DNA from 3 places in the Glutamicibacter sp. V16R2B1 genome. Region 3 is predicted to be linked to each of the others. Evidence: riboswitches for the same ligand, from Rfam matches in the RefSeq annotation. Region 3 holds a riboswitch; each other region holds the start of a gene.
The links. Region 3 has a riboswitch for S-adenosylmethionine ahead of FDN03_RS08215 (OsmC family protein). Riboswitches for the same ligand answer to the same signal wherever they lie in the genome.
Positions count from the first base shown of each region.

Region 1: another riboswitch for S-adenosylmethionine. It lies ahead of FDN03_RS04440 (ABC transporter substrate-binding protein); the one in region 3 lies ahead of FDN03_RS08215 (OsmC family protein).
Region 2: another riboswitch for S-adenosylmethionine. It lies ahead of FDN03_RS04525 (O-acetylhomoserine aminocarboxypropyltransferase/cysteine synthase family protein); the one in region 3 lies ahead of FDN03_RS08215 (OsmC family protein).

Region 1 covers NZ_VATX01000007.1:61,659-68,730, forward strand. Annotated here, with positions in the region: gene FDN03_RS04425 (ABC transporter ATP-binding protein) at 1-1,250, opposite strand, end outside; gene FDN03_RS04430 (ABC transporter permease) at 1,267-2,157, opposite strand; gene FDN03_RS04435 (ABC transporter permease) at 2,172-3,128, opposite strand; gene FDN03_RS04440 (ABC transporter substrate-binding protein) at 3,140-4,771, opposite strand; SAM riboswitch class I at 4,890-4,980, opposite strand; gene FDN03_RS04445 (ASCH domain-containing protein) at 5,376-5,840, opposite strand; gene ggt (gamma-glutamyltransferase) at 6,209-7,072, shown strand, end outside.
Region 2 covers NZ_VATX01000007.1:84,011-91,082, forward strand. Annotated here, with positions in the region: gene FDN03_RS04505 (iron-sulfur cluster-binding domain-containing protein) at 1-1,387, shown strand, start outside; gene FDN03_RS04510 (methylated-DNA--[protein]-cysteine S-methyltransferase) at 1,590-2,231, opposite strand; gene FDN03_RS04515 (sigma-70 family RNA polymerase sigma factor) at 2,228-2,725, opposite strand; gene FDN03_RS04520 (histidine phosphatase family protein) at 2,839-3,408, opposite strand; SAM riboswitch class I at 3,546-3,640, shown strand; gene FDN03_RS04525 (O-acetylhomoserine aminocarboxypropyltransferase/cysteine synthase family protein) at 3,763-5,127, shown strand; gene FDN03_RS04530 (CoA-binding protein) at 5,127-5,621, shown strand; gene FDN03_RS04535 (MFS transporter) at 5,751-7,058, shown strand.
Region 3 covers NZ_VATX01000012.1:185,121-192,192, forward strand. Annotated here, with positions in the region: gene FDN03_RS08200 (L-lactate permease) at 1-107, shown strand, start outside; gene FDN03_RS08205 (FCD domain-containing protein) at 153-863, shown strand; gene FDN03_RS08210 (cytochrome P450) at 961-2,118, opposite strand; gene FDN03_RS08215 (OsmC family protein) at 2,187-2,726, opposite strand; SAM riboswitch class IV at 2,758-2,879, opposite strand; gene FDN03_RS08220 (MarR family transcriptional regulator) at 3,085-3,534, opposite strand; gene FDN03_RS08225 (bifunctional 3-phenylpropionate/cinnamic acid dioxygenase ferredoxin subunit) at 3,719-4,036, shown strand; gene FDN03_RS08230 (FAD-dependent oxidoreductase) at 4,037-5,173, shown strand; gene FDN03_RS08235 (MFS transporter) at 5,190-6,437, shown strand; gene FDN03_RS08240 (VTT domain-containing protein) at 6,448-6,930, shown strand; gene FDN03_RS08245 (Lrp/AsnC family transcriptional regulator) at 7,031-7,072, shown strand, end outside.

The DNA of each region.
Region 1 (7,072 bases), on a different contig from region 3:
AGGGAAGGGGCCAGGCTGACCTGCTCCATGAGCTCGGCCACCCGTCCGGAACGCCAGCGCGGGTCCCCCAGCCGGTAGTTCAGCAATGGCTCGGCAATGATCGATGCGATGCGCTGGCGCGGGTCCAACGCCGAGTCCGGGTTCTGGTAGACCAGCTGGGCCTGGCGCCACAGCTGGTGCCGGCGCCGGCCGTGGGCCGCACCCACCCGCTGTCCGTTGACCCGAATCTGCCCGGACTGCGGATCCAGCAGGCCCATGATCAGCTTGGCGGTCGTGGACTTGCCCGAACCCGATTCCCCGACCAGGGAGAACGTGGTGCCGCGCGGGACCTGGAAGCTGACCTGGTGCACCGCGCGGTGGGCGGTGGCGCCGCGGCCGAAGGTCCTGGACACCTCCTGCACGTCGATCGCGATGTCTGCGTGCGCGACCGGTTGGGGCCGCTGCCGGCTGCCGGTGGCCTGGGCCAGCAGCGCCCGGGTGTAGGGTTCGGTGCTTTCGGTGATCAGCGAGCGCACGCTGCGGTCCTCCAGGATCCGCCCCGAATTCATCACCAGCACCCGGTCGGCGATGTCCGTGGCGACCGCCAGGTCGTGGGTCACGAACAGGACCGTGGTGCCCTTTTGCCGGGCCAGGGAGACGAAGACCTCCAGCACGGTGCGCTGCACCGTGACGTCCAGGGCGCTGGTCGGCTCATCGGCGATCAGCAGCTGCGGGTCCAGCGCGAAGGCGATCGCGATCAGCACCCGCTGCTTCAGTCCGCCGGACAGCTCGTGCGGGTACTGGCCCAGCCGGTATTCCGGGCGGTCAACGCCCACGCTTGCCAGCAGTTCGACGGCCCGGGACCGCCATTGGGCCTTGGGCACCGAACGCTGCGGGTGCAGCCGGAACACCTCGATCAGCTGGGAGCCGATGGTCTTCACCGGGTCCAGGCTGGAGCCCGGATCCTGGGGCACCAGCCCGATACCGGCCCCGCGGATGGCCCGCCAGCGGCGCACATCCAGGTTCGTCACCTCGGTGCCGCCAAAGCGGATGGACCCCTCGACGCGGGTGCCGGCCGGCAGCAGCCCGATCAGCGCCTTGGTCAGGGTCGACTTGCCGGACCCGGATTCCCCGACAACGGCGAGGATCTGCCCCGAGGGGATGTGCAGGTCCAGCCCGTTGGCGGCCACCGTCCCGCCGGGGTAGCGTACCGTGAGGTCCTCGATGCGCACCACCGGTGCGGCGGGGGTGTTCTTGGCGTTCATTTCCATGTCCACTGTCCTTGTCCTAGAAGCGGAAGGCGCGGTTGATGCTGCGCCCCAGGGCGGCGGTGAGCATGACGGCCGTGACGATCACCAGGCCCGGCAGGGTGGTCAGCCACCAGGCCACCGACAGGTACTGGCGTCCCTCGGAAATCAGCAGCCCCCATTCGGGGGTGGGCGGCGGGGCGCCGAAGCCCAGGAAGCCCAGTCCCGAGATGGCCAGGATCGCCGCCCCCAAATCCACGGCGAGCAGGGCCAGCACCGGTCCGATCACGTGCGGCAGGATGTGCCGGCGCAGCACCGTGAAGTAGCCGCCGCCGCTCATCAGTGCCGCCTGCACGAAGTCGTGGGAGCGCACCCGCAGCACCTCGGTGCGCACCAGCCGGGCGAACGCGGCGATCGAGGCGATCCCCACCCCCAGGCCCAGGGACAGCGGCCCGGGCTCGGTGGCGGTGACCAGGATCAGCGCGATCAGGAACGCGGGCACCGCCAGCAGCACGTCCACCAGGCGCATGGCCACGGCGTCCGCCGCCCTTCCGGTGGTGCCGGCCAGCAGGCCCAGCACGCTGCCGAGCACCGAACCGATCAGGCAGGCCAGTCCCGCGGTCATCAGGGTTTGCCCGGTGCCGTGCACCACCCGGGAGTATACGTCGCGGCCCAGGTGGTCGGTGCCAAAGGGGTGGGCGGGGCTGGGGGCGCTCAGCTTCTGCGCCGGGATCCCGGTGATCGGGTCCGCTGCGCTGAACGCGCCGGGCACCAGCGCCCAGGCCAGCAGCAGGCCCAGCGGCAGCAGCATCCACCAGCGTCCCAGCCAGCGGCGCACCGGGCGGCCCGGTGCTGGCGCCGCGGTGGTTGGTGCCGGCTCCGGAACCGGCAGCCCGGCCGGGGTGGTGTTCTGTTCGGTCAGTACGCTCATGATCCCTTGTCCCTTCAGGCAGCCAGGGCCCGTGCCGAGCCGGCGTGGGCGGTAATGATTCGTGGGTCCAGCTGCGGGTGGATGAGGTCCACCAGCAGGTTCACCACGGTGAAGGTGGCGGCGGTGAGCAGCACCAGAGCCTGCACCAGGGGAATGTCCTGGACGGTGACCGCCTGCAGCACCAGCTGCCCCAGTCCGGCGCGGGCGAACACGGTCTCGGTGATCACCGAGCCGGCCAGCAGGGTGCCGATGGTGATCCCGGCAATCGACAGCGCGGCCGGGGCGGCGTTCTTCAGCGTGTGGCGGTAGAAGATCCAGGACTCCCCGGCCCCCTTGGCGCGCAGCACGTCCACGAACGGCTGGGCCGAGACCTGCTGAACGCTCTTGAGCAGCACCTGGGCGATCGGTGCGCTCAGGTGCAGGGCCAGCACCATGATCGGCACCAGCAGCGACAGCGCCGAACCGTCCGGGAACAGGGACATCACCCCCAGCTGCACTGCCAGCAGCTGCAGCAGCACCAGGCCCAGCCAGAACACCGGGATTGAAATGAACAGCGGCGGCAGGTTCAACAGCGCCCGGCGCAGCCGCTCACCACGGGCCAGGGTGGCCGCGGCCACCAGGGCCACCGCCAGCAGGACGGCCAGCACGAAGGCGCTGCCGGCCAGGACCAGGGTGGATCCGATGACCTCCCCGATCCGGGCGGCCACCGGCGCCCCGGAGGACAGCGAGTAGCCCAGGTCCCCGCGCAGCAGCGCGCCCAGCTGCCCCAGGTATTGGGTGATCAGCGGTTGGTCATAGCCGTAGTGGGCCTTCAGCTGTGCGATGGTGGCCGGGTCCGCGGCGGCGTCGGTGGACAGGAAGATGGTCACCGGGTCATTCGGCAGGGCCTGCACCGCCAGGAAAACCGCGGTGTAGGCCAGCCAGATGACCAGCAGGGCCTGGCCAACGCGCTTGGCAATGTATCCGCCCATGCTTCCCTCCCCTACTTGCCGCTCTTCCAGGCGCCCTGGAAGATCGGGGCGGTGCCGGAGGTGAAGTCGACGTGGGTGCCCGAATGCGCGCCGTAGACCTGGACCTCATCCCACAGCACCAGGGTCAGGGCCTTGTCCAGCACCAGGGCACGCTGTTCCTCACCGATCAGCTTCAGGTGCTCCTGCTCGGTGGTGGCCGCCTGTTCCCGGGTGAACAGTTCGTTCAACTCTTCGTCCGCGTTCAGCGTCTGGGTGTTGTTCGCCGGCCCGAAGACCGGCCCCAGCCCGCCGTAGGCGAACTGCCGGGTGCCGAAGAATTCGACCTTGTCATCGACCAGGGCACTGGTCAGGAACGTGTTGTCCGCTGCCCGGTTCACCAGTTTGACCCCGATCTCGCGCCACTGCTGCTCAATAAGTTCGAAGGCCGGCTTGATGACCACCGAGTTGTTCGAGGAGGCGACGGTGACCTCCAGCTTCTTCCCGTCCTTCTGCCGGATCCCGTCCGGTCCCGGAACCCAGCCGGCCTCATCCAGCAGCTCCTTGGACCGCGCCGGGTCGTAGGCCAATTCCGCGGAGAAGTCCACGAAGCCCGGGGCCTTGTGGTTCAGAATCGATGCGGAAATCACATAGCTGTCCGAAAGCACGGTGTCCTTCAGCGCCTGGCGGTCGATGCCCACCTGCAGCGCCTGGCGGACCTTGGCGTCGGCCAGCTGCCCGGAGCCAATGCGCACCGAGGCGTTGTTGGTGGTCAAATCCACGCCCTGCGCGGCGAACACCTGGCCGCCGCCGGATTTCAGCACCTGCTCATCCACCGGCTGCAATCCCCGAACCAGGTCCACCTGCCCGGACTGGGCGGCTCCGGCACGGTGTGCAACCTCCGGCAGGTACTTGATGACCAGCTCATCCAGGTAGGGAGCCCCCGGGTTCTGGGCACCCTGCGGAGCCCAGGCGTAGTCGTCGCGGGCGCTGAACACCACTTCCTCATCGGGCTTTTCCGAGGCGAAGACGAACGGTCCGGAACCCACGATCTTGGAGATCGCCGACTGCCCGGCGTTGTCCAGCTTCAGCGTTTCGGGGGCCACCAGCCCGGCGGTCACCGAGGAGGTGGCGCGCAGGAAGTTGGCGTCCGGACGCTTCAGGGTGACCTGGACCTTGTTCCCGTCCAGCACCTTGGAGGACTTGTACGCCGAGAAATCCACGTTCGGCTGGATCTGCGCATCCTTGATGCCCAGTCCCAGCGCGTCCAGGTTCGCCTTGACGGCCTTGGCATCCAGTGCGGTGCCGTTGGAAAACGTCACCCCGTCACGAATGGTGAACGTGTACTGGGTCTTGGTCTCGTTGGAGGTGAAGTCACTGGCGATCCACCCCACCAGCTTGCCCTGCTCGGCGTCAAAATAGGTCAGCCGGTCCAGCACCGAGTTCAGCACGTTGGCCTTCTCGTAGAACCGGGCCGCCTGGGTCTGCCAGTTGTCGATGGGGGTGACCTCGGCGTAGGTCAGGGTTCCACCCTGCACCGGGTCGCCGGCTGGCTGTGCCGACTCGGTGTTCGGGCTTGCCGCGCCGCTGCCGCCGCATGCGGTCAACGACAGCCCCAGGGCCGCAAGCAGTGCGGTGGCTTTCAGCGCCAAACGTGGTGGCCGCATAATCCGTGTTCCTCTCGGTTTAGCCCGAGGAGCACGCTGAATTCAGGTCCCTCCCGCGAAGGGAGGCAAAACAGGCAGACATCCGCCCGTGTGCGGGGACCGTTGCGAAATCTAGCAATCTCCATCGGTCCTGGCCTTAGCACCGCTCCCCGTCGGGGTGGTTGCTGCGACGTCAACGAGCCAGGTCTCTCAGTCGCTCTGGATGGTGTTGTTCCGGTGGGTGTTCCGGGTGATTTCAGTGTGCGGCGGGGACATTCATGTGACCAACCATGACGAAACATCGACGTCACATCGCCACCGAGGAGGCGACAAAGGCTCGGCAGCACCGTAACAATGGGGTCACACGCGCCGGTAAGTCATTGTGTGAAGGCGAAAACCGCAGATCCTTGACAATTCCTCCGGCAGGGTGGCGCCGGTGCCACCGCGCCCGCTGTAGTGGGTGGCGCGGGTTTTACACGCCTCCGCGGACCGGGGGCAGTACCGTGCAGCAGCCGCAGGGCCGGGCCGGCTTGGCCTTGTCCCGCAGTTGGAGCCCTGTGAAACCCTGTGCAGATTCCTCATCCACGAGCCGGCAGATCCACCGGCGCGGAAAAACCGCTGGGGGCTACGCCCTGCCGGGGCCCATAGGCCAGGCGACAACGAAACGCTCAAGCACGACCCGGAAACCCGGCTGCGACGTCAGGGTCGGATCCCATTGGTGTCCAGCAGCCCGCTGGGTGCGACGCCAGTACTTCTCATGCTCGCGGCGCCAGCTGGCCAACGAGCGGTCATCCTCCCCTTCGGCAAAGGCGAAATCGGCGTCCACGTGGTCAAAGGCCGCCAAGGTGACCTCGGTGGTCTGCAGGATGAGACGCGCCGTACCGGTGGAATCGCAGGCTAGCCAATAGGCGCCTGCCTCCGGCAACGGTTCACCGCTTGCCGTGTACTCGTTCTCCAGGCTCGAGGTTGCGCGCTTATCCCCGTCGGAAACTGCGCGCAGCAACGCATCGGCCAATGCGGGACTGTCCCCGAAGTAGTCAACGACAGGCAACACCTCGGGTCGCAGGACCCCGCCCCCTGCCCAAAGCACATAGTCGCCCCACAATTGTCTTGCCCGCGCGAGGTCGACCGGCGGGAGCCGGGAGGCCGAGGAATCCATGGCCCCAAGCCTAGTGCTTTCCGCCATGGGCCGGCGCTGCACAGGGGCCTTTCATTGCCTCTGCCCGGAACCAAGGTTGCGCGCAAAAATCGGCGGGAAAGGCATATGGTGCTTCGTGCGCAGAAACCGCTGGCTCCTCTCCGAAGGACTGCCCCGCCCCGGAGGCACTGCGCCGAAAGCCGGTTCCTCAGGGCAACCACAACTTTTGGAATGTGATGCGTCTCACTTCCATTGGATGTGGTGCACTTCGCCTAGCTTGAGGGGGTCAGAACCCATCAACCCCCAAGGAGCGGGTAGCTGTGCACCCACGATCACTTCGCGCCCCAGCCTGCGCGATCAGCCTGGCGTTGGGCTTGACCGCGCTCAGTCTGGCGCCGGCCCAGGCGGAACCACGCCAAACCGAGAAGCAAGCCACCGCCACCGGTTACGGTGGCGCCGTGGCCACCGTCGACCCGGAGGCCTCTTCCGCGGCGATTTCCGTGTTGCGCCGCGGCGGCAACGCCGTGGACGCGGCGGTGGCCGCCGCCGCGACACTGGGAGTCGCCGAACCCTACAGCGCTGGCATTGGCGGCGGAGGCTACTTCATGTACTACGACGCCGACACCCGGAAGATCAGCACGCTGGACGGTCGGGAAACCGCCCCGGCCGCCATGCCCCACGACGCCTTCATTGATCCGCAGACCGGCAGCCCCTACCCCTTCACCCCGGAGCTGGTGACCAGCGGGGTGTCCGTGGGCGTGCCCGGCACGCTGGCCACCTGGGATGAGGCACTTGACCGCTGGGGAACGATGAGCCTGGGAAAGGCCCTGCAGCCGGCCATCAAGACGGCCACGCGCGGCTTCGTCGTGGATGAGACGTTCCGCGAGCAAACCCTGGATAACAAGGAGCGGTTCGAGGCCTTCGAGTCCACCAGGAAGCTGTACCTTCCCCGAGGGGATGCCCCCAAGGTGGGCACCGTGTTCAAGAACCCCGATTTGGCCAAGACCTATCGCATGATTGCGCGCCGTGGCATCAACTCGTTCTACCGCGGTGAGCTCGCCGAGCAGATCGCCGCGACCGTGCAGGCCCCGCCGGTGGTGCCGGGAACCGAGCTGCCCGTGCCTGCCGGCCACATGACCGCCGCGGACCTGGCACGCTACAAGGTCGTGAAGCAGAAGCCGACC
Region 2 (7,072 bases), on a different contig from region 3:
GGTCACCACCACGAGCATCCGTGCCTCCGGCATCCAGCGCATCCGCGGCCTGGAGATGCCCTGGAACCGGGTGTTGCGGGCCACGAACCAGGCCGCCGGTGCCGCCCGCGCCCTGGGCCCCTGGCATCCGCAGGAATTCAGCGCCGAATGCTTGGAAACGATCCCCGAGGCCGGGGGCATGATGACCTTCGTCTTCCGCCGTACCGACGGGGCCCCGCTGGCGTTCCGCTCCGGCCAGTACCTGAACATCGCCTTTCCCGTTCACGGGGAAGGCCAGGAACCAGTCGACCGGAACTATTCGATTTCCAGTGCGCCCACCGAACCCTGGACCTTTAACATCACCGTCAAGCGCGAGGAACAGGGTCTGGTCTCCCCGTGGGTGCACCGGCACGTGCGCCCGGGCACCGTGCTGGAGATGCTCGGCCCGATTGGCGCCTTCCACCTGCCCGACGCCGAGCGCCGCGCGCGCTTTCTCTTCCTGGCCGCCGGGGCGGGCATCACCCCGATCATCTCCATGGTGCGCACCATCCACGCCCTGCCCGGCCAGGCCGACGTCGTGGTGCTGTATCACGGAGCCGAACCCGGCGGGTTCGGATTTGCCAAGGAACTGGAGTACATTGCGGCGGTCGATGAACGCATCACGGTGTACTACTCCCTGGGGGACCGCTCCGTGCCCGGGGACTGGGAATGGATGCTGGGACGACTGACCTGCCACATGATTGAGCAGGTGGCCCCGGACGCGAACGGCCGCCACGTCTATGCGTGCGGCCCAGAGGGGTACCTGAACAACGCGGCCAAATTGCTGCTGGAGGTGGGGGTTGACGACACCTCCATCCACATGGAGTTCTTCTCGGGGGGCCGGCAGACCCGCCTGGAATACCAGCAGGAGTTGGCATATGCCGAGGACCTGGCCGGGGAAATGGCCGAGGCACCCGAATCCCAATTCGAACAGCAGAACCTAGGCCTGTACGACCCGGCGCCAGCCACGCCGCCGGGACCACCCGGCGCCCTGCCCACGGAGGAGGGCGGGCGTGGTTCCGCATCGGATGCGGCGCCCGGGCCGCCACCTGACCTTGGCGGCACACCGCCCACGGACCCCCAGGAGTTTGCCACCGTCGGGGAAGGCAGTTTGACCATGTCCTTCCTCAAGTCCGGCCTGAAGGTGCGCATCGACCCCGACCAGCGGATTTTGCCGGTCGCCAAACAGGCCGGGGTGCGCATCGGGGCCAACTGCCAGGAGGGCATGTGCGGCTCCTGCAAGGTCATCAAGCTCTCCGGTGAGGTGGACATGAACCACCAGGGCGGGATCCGGGCCCGGGAAATCGAAGCCGGAAAATTCCTGCCCTGTTGCTCCACCGCGAGCACGGACCTGGTCATCGATGCCTGATCCGGTCCGTACTCCCGACCCTGGCGGGAGGACAACAGGGTCGGATGGCAAACGAAATCGTTTGTCGAACATTCTCTCGTCGTGGCGACAAACCTCTATCACACCACGTCGGTGACGCTATCAGCCTCTCAAGGTTGTTTCACGTGGAATCGGCGGTCGCCCTCCCACGCAAGCGCCGGCACCCCGGGCGTCGCATGGGGAGCTAGAACAGGGTGGAGGGTTGCCGCGCGCCGTTCGGGTTTTCCAGCTGCAGCAGGATCCGCTTGGCCTGCAGCCCGCCCAGGTAGCCCCCCAGCGAACCATCGGTACGCAGCACCCGGTGGCAGGGCAGCACAATGGGCAGCGGGTTGGTGGCGCAGGCCGACCCCACGGCCCGTACGGCCGCAGGCTTTCCGATGCGTTCGGCCATTTGCCGGTAGCTCAGGGTGTGTCCGTAACCGATGTGGCCCAGTTCCAGCTGGACCCGGCGCCGGAATTCGGTGGAGAGCCGCAGATCCAGCGGCAGGGTGAAGCTGGTGCGGTGGCCGCTGAAGTACTCCTCCAGCTGCCGGGCCGCGGTGTCCAATGCGCCCGGCGAGCGCAGGATCCGGGCGCCCAGGCTTTCGCTGAGCTGTTCCAGCACACGCTCGTGCTCCTCCGAGGCGAAGGCCACCCGCACCAGCCCTACCTCCGTGGCGGCCACCAACAGGGGGCCCAGGGGCGACTGCACGATCCGGTACACCGCGTCGGTAAGGTGCTCCCGGTGGGCGGCCTGCTCCAGCCGGTCGTGCAGGCTGGCCAGGAGGCGCTGCTCAACCTCGGTCGGCGGGGTGTTCAGCGGGGCGGTGCCATCAAGCTGACTCATGGTTTTCCTCCAGTTGCTGATCCGGCGTCCATTCGGCGTCGCAGATTGCTGATCCCGTCGGCGGCGGCGCGCCGCGCTGCTTCCGGGGTTCCGGAAAGAATCTGGGAGATCTGCCGGTAGTCCAATCCACCCAAATAGCGGTACGCAACGACCAAGCGTTGTTTTTCCGGCAACTGCTTGACCAGCTGCCACAGCTCCAGGTTTTCGGCCCGGCCTTCCGGCCCGGCCTCCGTCGAGGGGGCGTGTGCGGCGGGGTCGGTTTCCAGATCCTCGCCCCGCTGGCGGCGCAGCTCATCGATGGCCTTGCGGTGGGCGATGCGCACCAGCCAAGCCTGGACGTTGGCCTCCGGATCCAGTTGCGGGTAGGCCCGCAGGGCGGCCAGGAAGGTTTCCGACCAGGCGTCCTTGGCGCGGTGTTCATCCAGCAGGGAGCGGCACACGCGCAACACGCTCAGTCCGTGGGCCTGCACGATCTGTTCGAATGGCTGCTTCATGGTGCTCCTGGTGATTGGCTCTCACCATGTAAACGTGGCGGGACAGCTTTTCGTGAGGTCTTTGGCCGGATTTCCTGCGACCACCCACCGGGCGGTGGGGGCCGGCCCTGTTCCTAGACCACGACCGGGTCACCGTCGCGCAGGGCCAGTTCCAGTTCGCGCAGTTCGCCCAGGTCCAGGGGCACCACTTCCCCGTTCTCCACGCCCTGGGGCAGGCGGCGTCCGAGCAGGGTATCGCGGATGATGCGCATGGTCGCCCCGTGGCTGACACACAGGATGCGCCGCTGGGGGTGGGTGGCGGCCAGCTGGAGCAGGGCCGGCACTGCCCGGCGCAGCACGGCCGAACGCGGTTCGGCCTGCTCCATCAGCTCCTGCACCAGGTCCTCATCCAGCTCCGAGCGGCACTGCCCCTCCAGTGGCCCGAATCCGCGCTCCACCAGTTCCGGTACCGGCGGGCCGGTGCGGGCCCCAAGGGTCTTGGCAATGATCTGCGCGCTTTCCTGGGCGCGGCCCAGCGGGGAGGCCAGGACCACATCCCAGCCCTCATCGGCCAGCCGGGCGCCGACCGCGCGCGCCTGTTCCCGCCCGGTCGCGTTGAGCGGGATGTCCGTCTGCCCCTGCAGCCTGCCTGCCAGGTTCCAGTCGGTTTGTCCGTGTCGAACCAAAGCCAGTGCACCATTCATACTTCTTGAGTCTAGCCAGTACTGCCGGTGGCGCTGAATCCCCCGGGGTGCGGATGGCCGGATGGGGCCTGTGACGCGCCGCGCAATCTTTCGACGCACAACTTGGGTCACATTCACACATGTTGAGACACTGGGGGTAACCATCCCGAGCGGCCGAGAGATCTGGTTCGATGACGCCGCAGCAACCTGCCACAGCCGGTGGATACGGTGCTACCGCCAGAAACGATGGAGCTGTCTTCGGCCATAGGGCCAGTGCAGTGAAGACAGACATTGATTCCGGGATATTGCCTTGATGGCCCTCCCGGCCAATGCCGCGGTGGGCCGGAAGACGAGCCGATAAGGAGTCACGCCACCATGGCCGACCACAAGTTTGGATTCCGCACCCGTGCCCTGCACGCCGGCGGAACCCCCGATGCCGAACACGGCGCCCGCGCGGTGCCGATCTACCAAAGCACGTCCTTCGTATTCAAGGACACCGATGATGCGGCGAACCTATTTGCGCTGCAGAAGTACGGGAACATCTACTCCCGCATCGGCAACCCGACAGTGGCCGCCTTCGAGGAGCGCATGGCCTCCCTGGAGGGCGGGATCGGCGCGGTGGCCACCGGTTCGGGCATGGCGGCGGAGTTCATCACCTTTGCCGCGCTGGCCCAGGCCGGGGACCACATTGTCGCCTCTGCGAAGCTCTACGGCGGGACCATCACCCAGCTGGATGTCTCACTGCGCCGCTTTGGCATTCAGACCACCTTCATCGACTCCAACGACCCGGCCGATTTCGAGGCCGCGATCGGGTCGAACACCAAGGCGGTGTACACCGAGGTGGTTGCCAACCCCTCCGGGGACATTGCCGACCTGGCCGGGCTGGCGGCGGTGGCGCACCGCCACGACATTCCGCTGGTGGTCGATTCGACGCTGACCCCGCCCTACCTGTTGCGTCCGATCGAGCACGGCGCGGACATCGTGATCCATTCGGCGACCAAGTTCATTGGCGGTCACGGCACCACCCTGGGCGGGGTGGTCATCGAATCGGGCACCTTCAACTGGGGCAACGGGAAGTTCCCCACCATGACCGAGCCGGTACCCAGCTATGGGAACGTCTCCTGGTGGGGCAACTTCGGGGAGTACGGGTTTTTGACCAAGCTGCGCAGTGAGCAGCTGCGCGATTTCGGTCCCTCCCTGCCGGCCCAGTCCGCGTTCCAGCTGCTGCAGGGCGTGGAGACTCTGGCCCAGCGGATGGACGCGCACCTGGCCAACGCCCAGCAGGTGGCCCAGTGGCTGGAGGCCGATGACCGGGTCAGCTACGTGAACTATGCGGGCCTGGCCTCCCATCCCCAGCACGAGCAGGCGCGCAAGCTGCTGCCGCTGGGTGTGGGTTCGGTCTTCAGCTTCGGAATCAAGGGCGGCCGGCAGGCCGGGGCCAAGTTCATCCAGGCCCTGCAGCTGGCCAGCCACCTGGCGAACATCGGTGATGCGCGCACCCTGGTGCTGCACCCGGGGTCCACCACCCACCAGCAGCTGAGCGAGGAGCAGTTGCAGGCGGCCGGGGTGCCGCAGGACCTGATCCGCCTGTCGGTGGGCCTGGAGGATGTCGAGGACATCATCTGGGACCTGGACCAGGCACTGAGCGCCGCCCAGCAGCCGGAGCCGGAGCACCAATTCGAGATGCCGTCCTATGACGCAGCGGCCTGCGCCGTGCCGGCCGGGAAGGGAGCGAACTAATGAGCACCGCACTACGCACCTGGCAGGGCCCCAGCGCCGCGCAGCGCCTCCAGATCCTGCGCGAGACCACCTCGATCGCGATTGTGGGGGCCTCGAACAAGCCCTCGCGGGCCAGCTACTTCGTGGCCACCTACCTGCTGTCCTCCTCAAACTACCGGGTGTACTTCATTAACCCGGTGGTGGACGAGATCCTGGGCCAACCGGTCTACAAGTCGCTGGCGGACCTACCCGAGACCCCGGACCTGGTTGAGGTCTTCCGCAAGCATGATGACCTGCCCGGGGTGCTGGACGAGGCCCTGGCCGTGGGGGCCAAGACCCTGTGGCTGCAGCTGGGTTCCTGGCACGAGGAGGTGGCTGAGCGCGCGGAGGCCGCAGGGCTGAATGTGGTCATGGACCGCTGCGTGAAGATCGAACACGCCCGCTTCCACGGCGGGCTGCGCCTGGCCGGGTTCAACACCGGGATGATCTCCTCCAAACGCCAGCTGCTGGCCTAGCGCTTGCCCGCTGCCCCCGCCACGGCCGCAGGCTGCCGGCCAGGCGGGGCGGCGGGCCGGCAAATAGTGATTGACAAATATCAATCGGATCGGTGACGATAGACAAATCACCGACCCGAGGAGTGCGCCATGGGCGCCAAGCCATTCGCCGCGATCCGCCTGCTGCGGCCCTTCGCGCGCCGCGACTACACCGTGTTGGCGTGCGCCCTGGTGCTCTCCACCCTGGCCCACGGCATGTGGGCGGTGGCCATGGTCTACCAGGTGCGCCAGCTCGGCGGCGGTCCGGTGCAGCTCTCCAGCGTCGCCACGGCCACCTCGCTCGGCTTGATTGGCCTGGTGCTGCTGGGCGGGATCGCGGCCGACAGGTACTCCTGCCGCAAGATCCTGCTGCTGGTGGAAACCGCCTCACTGCTGGTGATGAGCGCCACGGCGGCGCTGGCCCTGACCCACAGCCTGCAGCTGTGGCACCTGGTGCTGGCCGGGTTCCTCTCCGGGGCCGGGGCCGCGTTCTTCTATCCGGCCTATTCGGCACTGCTGCCGCGAATGCTGCCGGCCGCCGAGCTGCTGGCGGCCAACGGCATCGAGGGCACGGTGCGCCCGGTGGTGCAGACCGCGTTGGGTCCGTTGGCGGCCGGGGTGCTGGTGGCCTCGGTTTCCCCCGCCCACGCTATTGCCGGGATTTCGGTAACCCACGTGGCGGCCCTGCTGACTCTGCGCCGCATTTCCCATGCCCCGGCCTATGACCGGCCCGCCGGTGGCAGCGGGCAGCAGGCCGGGGGCGGCATCATCCACCAGCTGCGGGAGGGCGTGGGCTACACGGTGGGCACCCCGTGGCTGCGTTGGACCCTGCTGTTCGCGGTGGTTGCGGTCTTCACGTTCATTGGGCCCTTCGAAGTACTGCTGCCCTTCGAGGTCAGCGACCGGCTGGGCGGGGACGCGACGGACTTCGCCTCCGCACTGGCCGCCTACGGCGTGGGCTGCGCCCTGGGGTCAATGGCCACCGCCACGCTGCGCATGCCCCGGCGCTACCTGAGCATCATGATGGCCTGCTGGGGTTTTGGCTCCCTGCCGCTGGTTGCCGTGGGCTTCGTCCCGGCCCTGTGGTGCCTGGTGATCCTGCTGTTCATCGTGGGGCTGACCGACGGGATTGGGCAGGTCACCTGGGGCACGCTGCTGCAGCGGCGGGTGCCGGCGCACCTGCTCGGCAGGATTTCCAGCCTGGACTTCTTCGTCTCCCTGGCCCTGATGCCGGTCTCTATGGCCGTCACCGGACCGCTGAGCCAGCTCGTTGCGCCGCGGGAGATCTTCATCTTCGCGGGCCTGGCCTCCCCGGTCTTTGCCGTCATCGCCTGGTGGTGCGGCCGCTTCTGGCGGGACGAAATCGCCCACCCGCTGGACGAGAGCGCCCCGCAGCCAGTGGCCCCGCAGGGCGAATAAGAGCCCCAAAGCAC
Region 3 (7,072 bases):
TGATCCTGAAGAAGGTGGCCGGCTGGTCGGTGGGCATGCTGCTGGTGCTGTGCGTGCTGGTCTACCTGCAGTCCACCCCGGTGCTCAGCTGGATGCTGCCGCACTAGGCCCGTGGCCCTGGCCAACGGCGCAACACACTAAAATGGGTTCTGATGTCTACAAAGCCAACTCCGCGTGCCTATCAGGTGGTCCTGGAGGCCATTGAGCGTGACCTGCGAACCGGGAAGCTGAATCTGGGCGATCAGCTGCCCGGGGAGCGGGCGCTGGCCGAAACCCATGGGATCTCCCGGGCCTCGGTGCGCGACGCAATCCGCATCCTGGACGTGATGGGCGTGGTGCGCACCTCCACCGGTTCGGGCCCGAACTCCGGGGCGGTGATCATCTCCAACCCCTCGGCCGGGCTGTCCCAGGCGCTGCGCCTGCACGTGGCGGCCAAGGGCATCCAGGTCCGGGAGATCGTGGAGTCCCGGATCCTGCTGGAGACCTGGGCGGCGCAGATGACCCCGCGCGACCCGATCCACGCCCAACAGGTGATCGAGCGCACCGCGGTGTTGATCATGCGCATGGATGACCCGCAGCTTTCCCGCGACGAGTTCCACCGCATTGACGCCGAGTTCCATGTGCTGCTCTCCTCGATGGCCGGCAACTCGGTGGTGGAGGCGATGATGGAATCCCTGCGCCACTCGATCAGCGACTACGTGGCCTCGGCCATTCCGGACGATGCGACCTGGCAGCCGATCGTGAAGGTGCTGCGCCGCCAGCACAAGGCAATCCACCGCGCGTTTGCCAACAACAACCGGGAACGGGCCGCGCACATGCTGGAGGAACACATCAACTGGTTCTACCAGCAGACCCGCTTCTAGGCCGGGTTCCGGACCCGGCAGCTTCCTTGCCGCCAGCAGGCGCCGTCCCCCACCAAGGGGGACGGCGCCTGCTGGCGGTTTGTGGTCCGCGGCCGGTTCAGTCCAGCTGCAGCGGCAGCGTGGAGTACCCGCTGCCGGGGTAGTGGGCCCGGGCCGGTGCCTGGGCGCCGGGAGCCGGGGCAATGCTGCTGGTGCGCTTGAGCAGTTCTTCGACCAGCACCCGCAACTCCAGCCGCGCCAGCGGCGCCCCCGGGCAGATGTGGATGCCCGCCCCGTACAGCAGGTTCAGCCCCGGGTCCCGGTCCAGGCGGAACTCATCCGGGTCCCCGAAGACGCTCTCATCGCGGTTGGCCGAAGCCCACACCACGGTCACCCGCTCACCGGCCGGGATCAGCCGCCCGTTGACCTCCACATCCCGGGTGGCCACCCGACGGTTGGCAATCAGCGGGGCGTGCGCCCGCAGGATCTCGTCGTTGGCCGCCCCGATCAGCGAGGGATCCTCGCGCAGACGGGTCTGGATTTCCGGGTGGGTGGCCAGAAAATTGGCCAGGATCCCGACACTAGCGGCAATGGTGCTCAGCTCACCGACCGTCCAATTGCGCAACAGGCTGACCAGCTCCTCGTCATTCAGCGCCCGGCCGTACACCTGCTCATGCAGCAGTTGGGTGGTCAGGTCCTTCGGCGCGCGGTGGCCGGCCTCGCGCCGCTGCTGGAGCAGCTGGCGAATGTATCCGTCAAACTCCACGGCGATGGCCTTCATCGCCGGTCGGTCCTGGGCCAAGGTGGCCGTGCGGTTCTTCGCGGTCCAGGCGCGCAGCGGTTCCTCCAGCTCCCGCGGCCACCCCAGGAACGCGCTCTGGGCGCGCAGTGCATAGACCTCGGCCAGCTGCTCAATCACGTCGACCGGTTCGTGCAGCGGCAGCTCCCGGAGCAGGCTGAGCGCCACTTCCCGGCACACCGGCTCGAAGCGGCGCATCAGCTCCGGGGTGAAGTAGCGGTCATTGACCGCCCGGTAGACGGTGTGCTCCGGCGGATCCATGCCATTGGGCACGGTCAGCCGCTGGGAGACGGCGTTGCTGAACGTTTCCGGATCATGCAGCACCCGCAGCGCATCTTCGTGCCCCAGCACCGAGTAGCCGAGGAACTCGCTGTGGGCGACGGGGCACTGGGCCCGGAAGCGGTCGTAGGCGGCAATCTGGTCCTCTAGCACCTCCGGGGACCGTGGGTCCCAGTCCGGCGCGGCTGATGCTGACATGCTGCTTTCCTCCAATGCTCGCCTGGCCTCAGGCTACGCGCTGGCAGGCGGACCGGACAAGGCCCTGGCTAGCGTCCGGACACGAGGACGTTGACGCTCACCGGTACCGGGTTCTTGAAAACGTCCAGCACCGGGCAGTGCTCATCGACCACCCGCTGCAGCTCACGATAGCGCTCGGTGGATTCCGGACCGGTGAGCTGCACATCCAGCTGAACACCGGTAAAACCGGGGCGCACCGACGGGTCGGCGCCGAACAGGCCGTGCACATCCAGATCTCCGTTCGCGGTGACCTTGATGTCATCCACCTGGATCCCCAGCTGCTGGGCGTAGAGGCGGTAGACCACGATCTGGCAGGAGGCCAGCGCGGCCAGCGCGTACTCGACCGGGCTGGCGGCCGCGTCGTCCCCGGCCAGCGGCGCCGGCTCGTCGACCTGGAAGGTGTGCCGTCCGGCCTTGATGTCGCTGGCCACCGCACCGGTACCGCTGCCGGTGACGGTGAAGGACAAGCTGCCGTTGGCGGGGTCGGCCGACAGCCGTTCGTTCCATGCCTGCGCGGCGGCATCCAGTCGCTGGGCGCGGTCCTCGGCGAGGGTCAGGGTGCTGGTCATGGGAAATCTTCCCCTTTCTGGCGCAAGGGGGCGCCATCGCTTACGCTGCTGGCCTTCAACAGCGTCGAATCATCACCTGGGGCACCCCGCACAATGGCGCAAATAGGGTTGCCGTCCGACCAGCCAGGGCTTGTACGGTCGGAACTCGTGATTCAGTGCTTCTGTTCTATCCCGCATCGGGCGGGGTGGACAACGAGCCGCGTCATGTTTCGTCATCCCGTCATGTGCGGAGGTAGGTCACGTTCGGGCCGGGCGATGGGGGAGCACGGCGGTGGACCAATGAGGTATTGCCTCCAGCAGCACCCCGGCCCTCATGGCAAGCGGCACCACGCTGCGCACCCTTTGACTGCGGCTGCGGTTAACCGGCGTCGGCGGCGTCGGAGTTGTCGTTCAAACGGTGCAGCAGATCGGCGAAACGTTGCACGTCCTCGGTGGACCAGTCCTCCAGCTTGTCCCGCAGGCGCTGGCGCTGCGCCTGGCCGCTGGCGTACCAGGCGTCGCGCGCCCGCTCGGTGATGGACACCAGCTGGGCCCGGCCATCCTTGGGATCCGCGGTCCGGGTGATCAGTCCCTGGGTCTCCAACTGCTTGACCAGCCGGGAAATCGTGGCCTTGTCCAGCTGCAGCGATTCGGCAAGGAACCCCTGCTGCTGGGAATCGTGATGCACTAGGATCGCCAGGATCCGGTAACCAGGGGCCTGCAGCTCCGGGTGGATCGCTTTGGCGCGCTGCACCAGGGTCTGGCGGGCGCGGAACAAGGTCGTGGTGAACTCTCTTTCCACCGTGGTGAAAAGTTCTTCGTCATGCATGGAACCATTCTAGGCGGGCGCACACCCCGGCCATGATCTGCCCCGACCTGTTCGGGCTTCCCACGCCGGAACAGGAAACGCTGGCCCAGGGATACGCCCAGCGGGACGTGACCGAGCTACTACGTGAGCGTCCGCAGAAGGTGACAAGATGAGAAAGACTAATTTTAGAACCGAAGGAGAAGCAGTGAGCTACACGGTGGGTCCAGTCGACATGATTCCGGTCGGTGAGGCGCTGAAGGTCGAATCCGATGACAGCGGAGCCAAGGAGGACATCGCCATCTTCCATGCGGAGGACGGCAACTTCTACGCCCTGCAGGATGAGTGCACCCACGAAGTCGCCTCCCTGTCCGAAGGATGGATTGAAGACTGCGAAGTCGAATGCCCGCTGCACGCTTCCCGGTTTAACCTCAAGACCGGCAAGGTCCTGTGCCTGCCAGCCTATGTTGATGCGCGCACCTACAAGGTGGAGGTCATCGACGGGATGCTGGAGCTGCACTTCTAAATGGGTTCAGTGCATATCGTCGGGGCCGGGGTCGCCGGTTTCTCCCTGGCCCACACGCTGATCCAGGCGGGCTATGCCGGACACATCACGCTCAGCGATCCGGAGGGGCTGCCCTACGATCGCCCGCCCCTGAGCAAGACGCTGGAACGGGTCAACCTCGCACCCCCGGCATGGTTTATTGAGCATTCGGTGCAGCTGCAGCCGCAGCGCATTGACCAGGTCCAGGCACCGGAATCCGAACAGGACTGGCTGGTGCTCGCCACCGGAACCACGCCAAGGAGACTGCAGGTGCCCGGGGCCGAACATGCCCGGGTGATCCATACGGCCAAGGACGCCGAGGACCTGTCACAGAAGCTGTCCTTCGGCGCCTTCGGAACCCAGGTGGTGGTCATCGGTGCCGGGCTCATCGGGGCCGAATTCGCCGCCGCGGCCCGACAGTTCGGCGCCATGGTCACCTTGATCAGCAACCAGCAGGTGCCGCTGGTCACCGCCTTTGGCGAACCCATGGCCCGCCAGCTGCACGAGGACCATCGGCTGAACGGGATCCGGGTGGTGACCGGGATGGCCGAGCGGATCACCGAAAACAGTGTCGAGGTCAATCAGGAGAGCATCGAGGCCGACGTCGTGGTGGCCGCGATCGGGGTGGAGCCGAACCTCACCCTGGCCGACACCCTGGGCCTGGAAACGAACAATGGCATCATCGTGGACGCGGGCATGCGCACCAGCGTCCCCCAGGTGCTGGCGATCGGGGATGTGGCCCGCGAGGCCGGTGCCCGCCCCCTGCGCCACTGGGACCGGGCCAATGAGGATGCTGCGCTCGCCGCCGCAACGATCATGGGCACCAGCGCCCCACGGCGCAAGGTGCCCTGGTTCTGGTCCGACCGCCACGAATCCCACGTGGAAGTCGTCGGGGACTTCACCGCGGTGGCGCGCACCGTGGCCCGCCACACCCGGCAGGGCAAGATCCAGGTGCTCTTCGGCCTGGATGGGCAGGACCGCCTGGTGGCCGCCTCCATGGTCGATGGCGGGCTGATGGGCCGGGCCGTGCGAAAATTGATTGAACAGGAGATCACCCCGCCCATCACCGACCTGGAAGATCCGGGGATCACTCCGCGCAATCTGGGTCGCAAACGGTAGGCGGGTACGCAGCAGCATGGAATCTAACAAGGCAGTCGAAGCACTCCGGACCCCCACCGCGCGCGTGGGCGTCGGCTGGATCGCCGCGGTACTGATTGTGCACATCGGCATCAACGTCGGCTTCTTCGCACCCATCCAGGTGTTGCTGGGACTGCACTCCGAGGCGATCTCCCCGCAGCAGAAAAACGCCACCCTGTCGCTGGTGACCGGTGTGGGCGCGGTTGTCTCGATGATCGCGAACCCGTTGTTCGGCGCCCTCAGCGACCGAACCACCTCCCGCTTTGGCCGCCGCATCCCCTGGATCGTGGCCGGTACCCTGGGCGGTGCGCTGGCCCTGCTGCTGATGTCCACCGCACAGACCGTCACGGTGCTGGTGCTGGGCTGGGCACTGATGCAGGCCGCGGGCAACGCCGCGCTGGCCGCGGTGCTCGCCGTCGTACCGGACAAGGTCCCGGTCGCCCAGCGCGGCACCGTGGGTGGGCTGATCGCCCTGGCCCAGACCCTGGGCATCCTGGTGGGCGCCGGCATCGGCATGGTCGCCGCCAGTGACCTGGTGTTCGGCTACGCGATCGTCGCGGTGGTGATTGCCCTGTGCTCGGTGCCCTTCGTGCTGCTGCGCCAGGACGTGGTGCTGCCGGCCAGCGCCCGCGAGGAGTTCGCCTGGGGCAGCTTCCTGCGCAGCTTCTGGATCAACCCGGTCCGCTACCCGGACTTCGGCTGGGCCTGGCTGACCCGCTTCCTGCTTTACCTTTCCAGCCAGCTGATCCTGGTCTACCTGCTGTACTTCCTGCAGGATGGGCTGAACCATCCCGAACCGGCCGCCGGGGTGCTGGTGCTCAGCAGCATCTACGCCGGTTTTGTGATCCTCTCCTCGGTGGTGGCTGGCAAGCTCTCCGACCGGGACGGCAAGCGCAAGCGCTACGTGGTGATCTCCTCCCTGATTGTGGCCGCCGCGGCGCTGGTCATGGCCGTGGCCCCCTCCTTCCCGGTGGCGATCGGCGGAGCGGTGCTGCTCGGACTGGGATTCGGATCCTTCCTGGCGGTGGACTACGCGCTGCTGACCCAGGTGCTGCCGCACGCCGATTCCCGGGCCAAGGACCTGGGTGTCATCAACGTCGCCAACTCCCTGCCGCAGGTCTTCGCGCCCCTGATCGCCTGGATCGCGGTGAGCTGGCTGGGCGGGTACCCCACCTTGTTTGTCTGCGCCGCGGTGGTCAGCGTGGCCGGCGGGCTGCTGGTGCGCCGCATCAAGATGGTTCCGTAGGCGCGTTGCCATGATGCAGTGGATCGAGGACGCGCCCTACCTGGTGACGTACCTGTTCTTCTTCCTTGGGGCGATGATCCGCGCGAACACCACCTACTGGATCGGACGCAGCATCGCCGCGGGGGTGAAGCAGACGCGTTTCCAGCGGGTGCTGCGCGGCCCGATCTACCTCAAGTCCCAGGCCCTGCTGGCCCGGTGGGGCGTCTTCGCCGTGCCGCTGAGCTTCTTGACCGTGGGGGTGCAGACGGCGGTGAACGCGACCGCCGGAATCACCCGGATGCCGCTGCGGCGCTACCTGCCGGCGGTGATTGTCGGCTGTCTGATCTGGGCGTTGGTGTACACCACCGTGGGCCTGGCATTCATCTATGCATGGATCGCGCTGGACTGGCCGTGGCTGGTGGGCATCGTGCTGCTGGTGGCGCTGGTGCTGTGGCTGATCCTGCGTCGCAGGAAGCGCGCCCGCCGGGTAATAGGCCCGGAAGAAATCAAGTGAGACCTATGATGGTGAATCACAACGTCAGTCAAAGGTGCAGGTATCGGCACTGCGGGCCGGCGCCCAAGTGCCGAACCAGGGGAAAGCAGGTGCGACAGTGGTGAATAATCCGGTCTCGGCCGAGATCAAGCGTGCGCAGCTC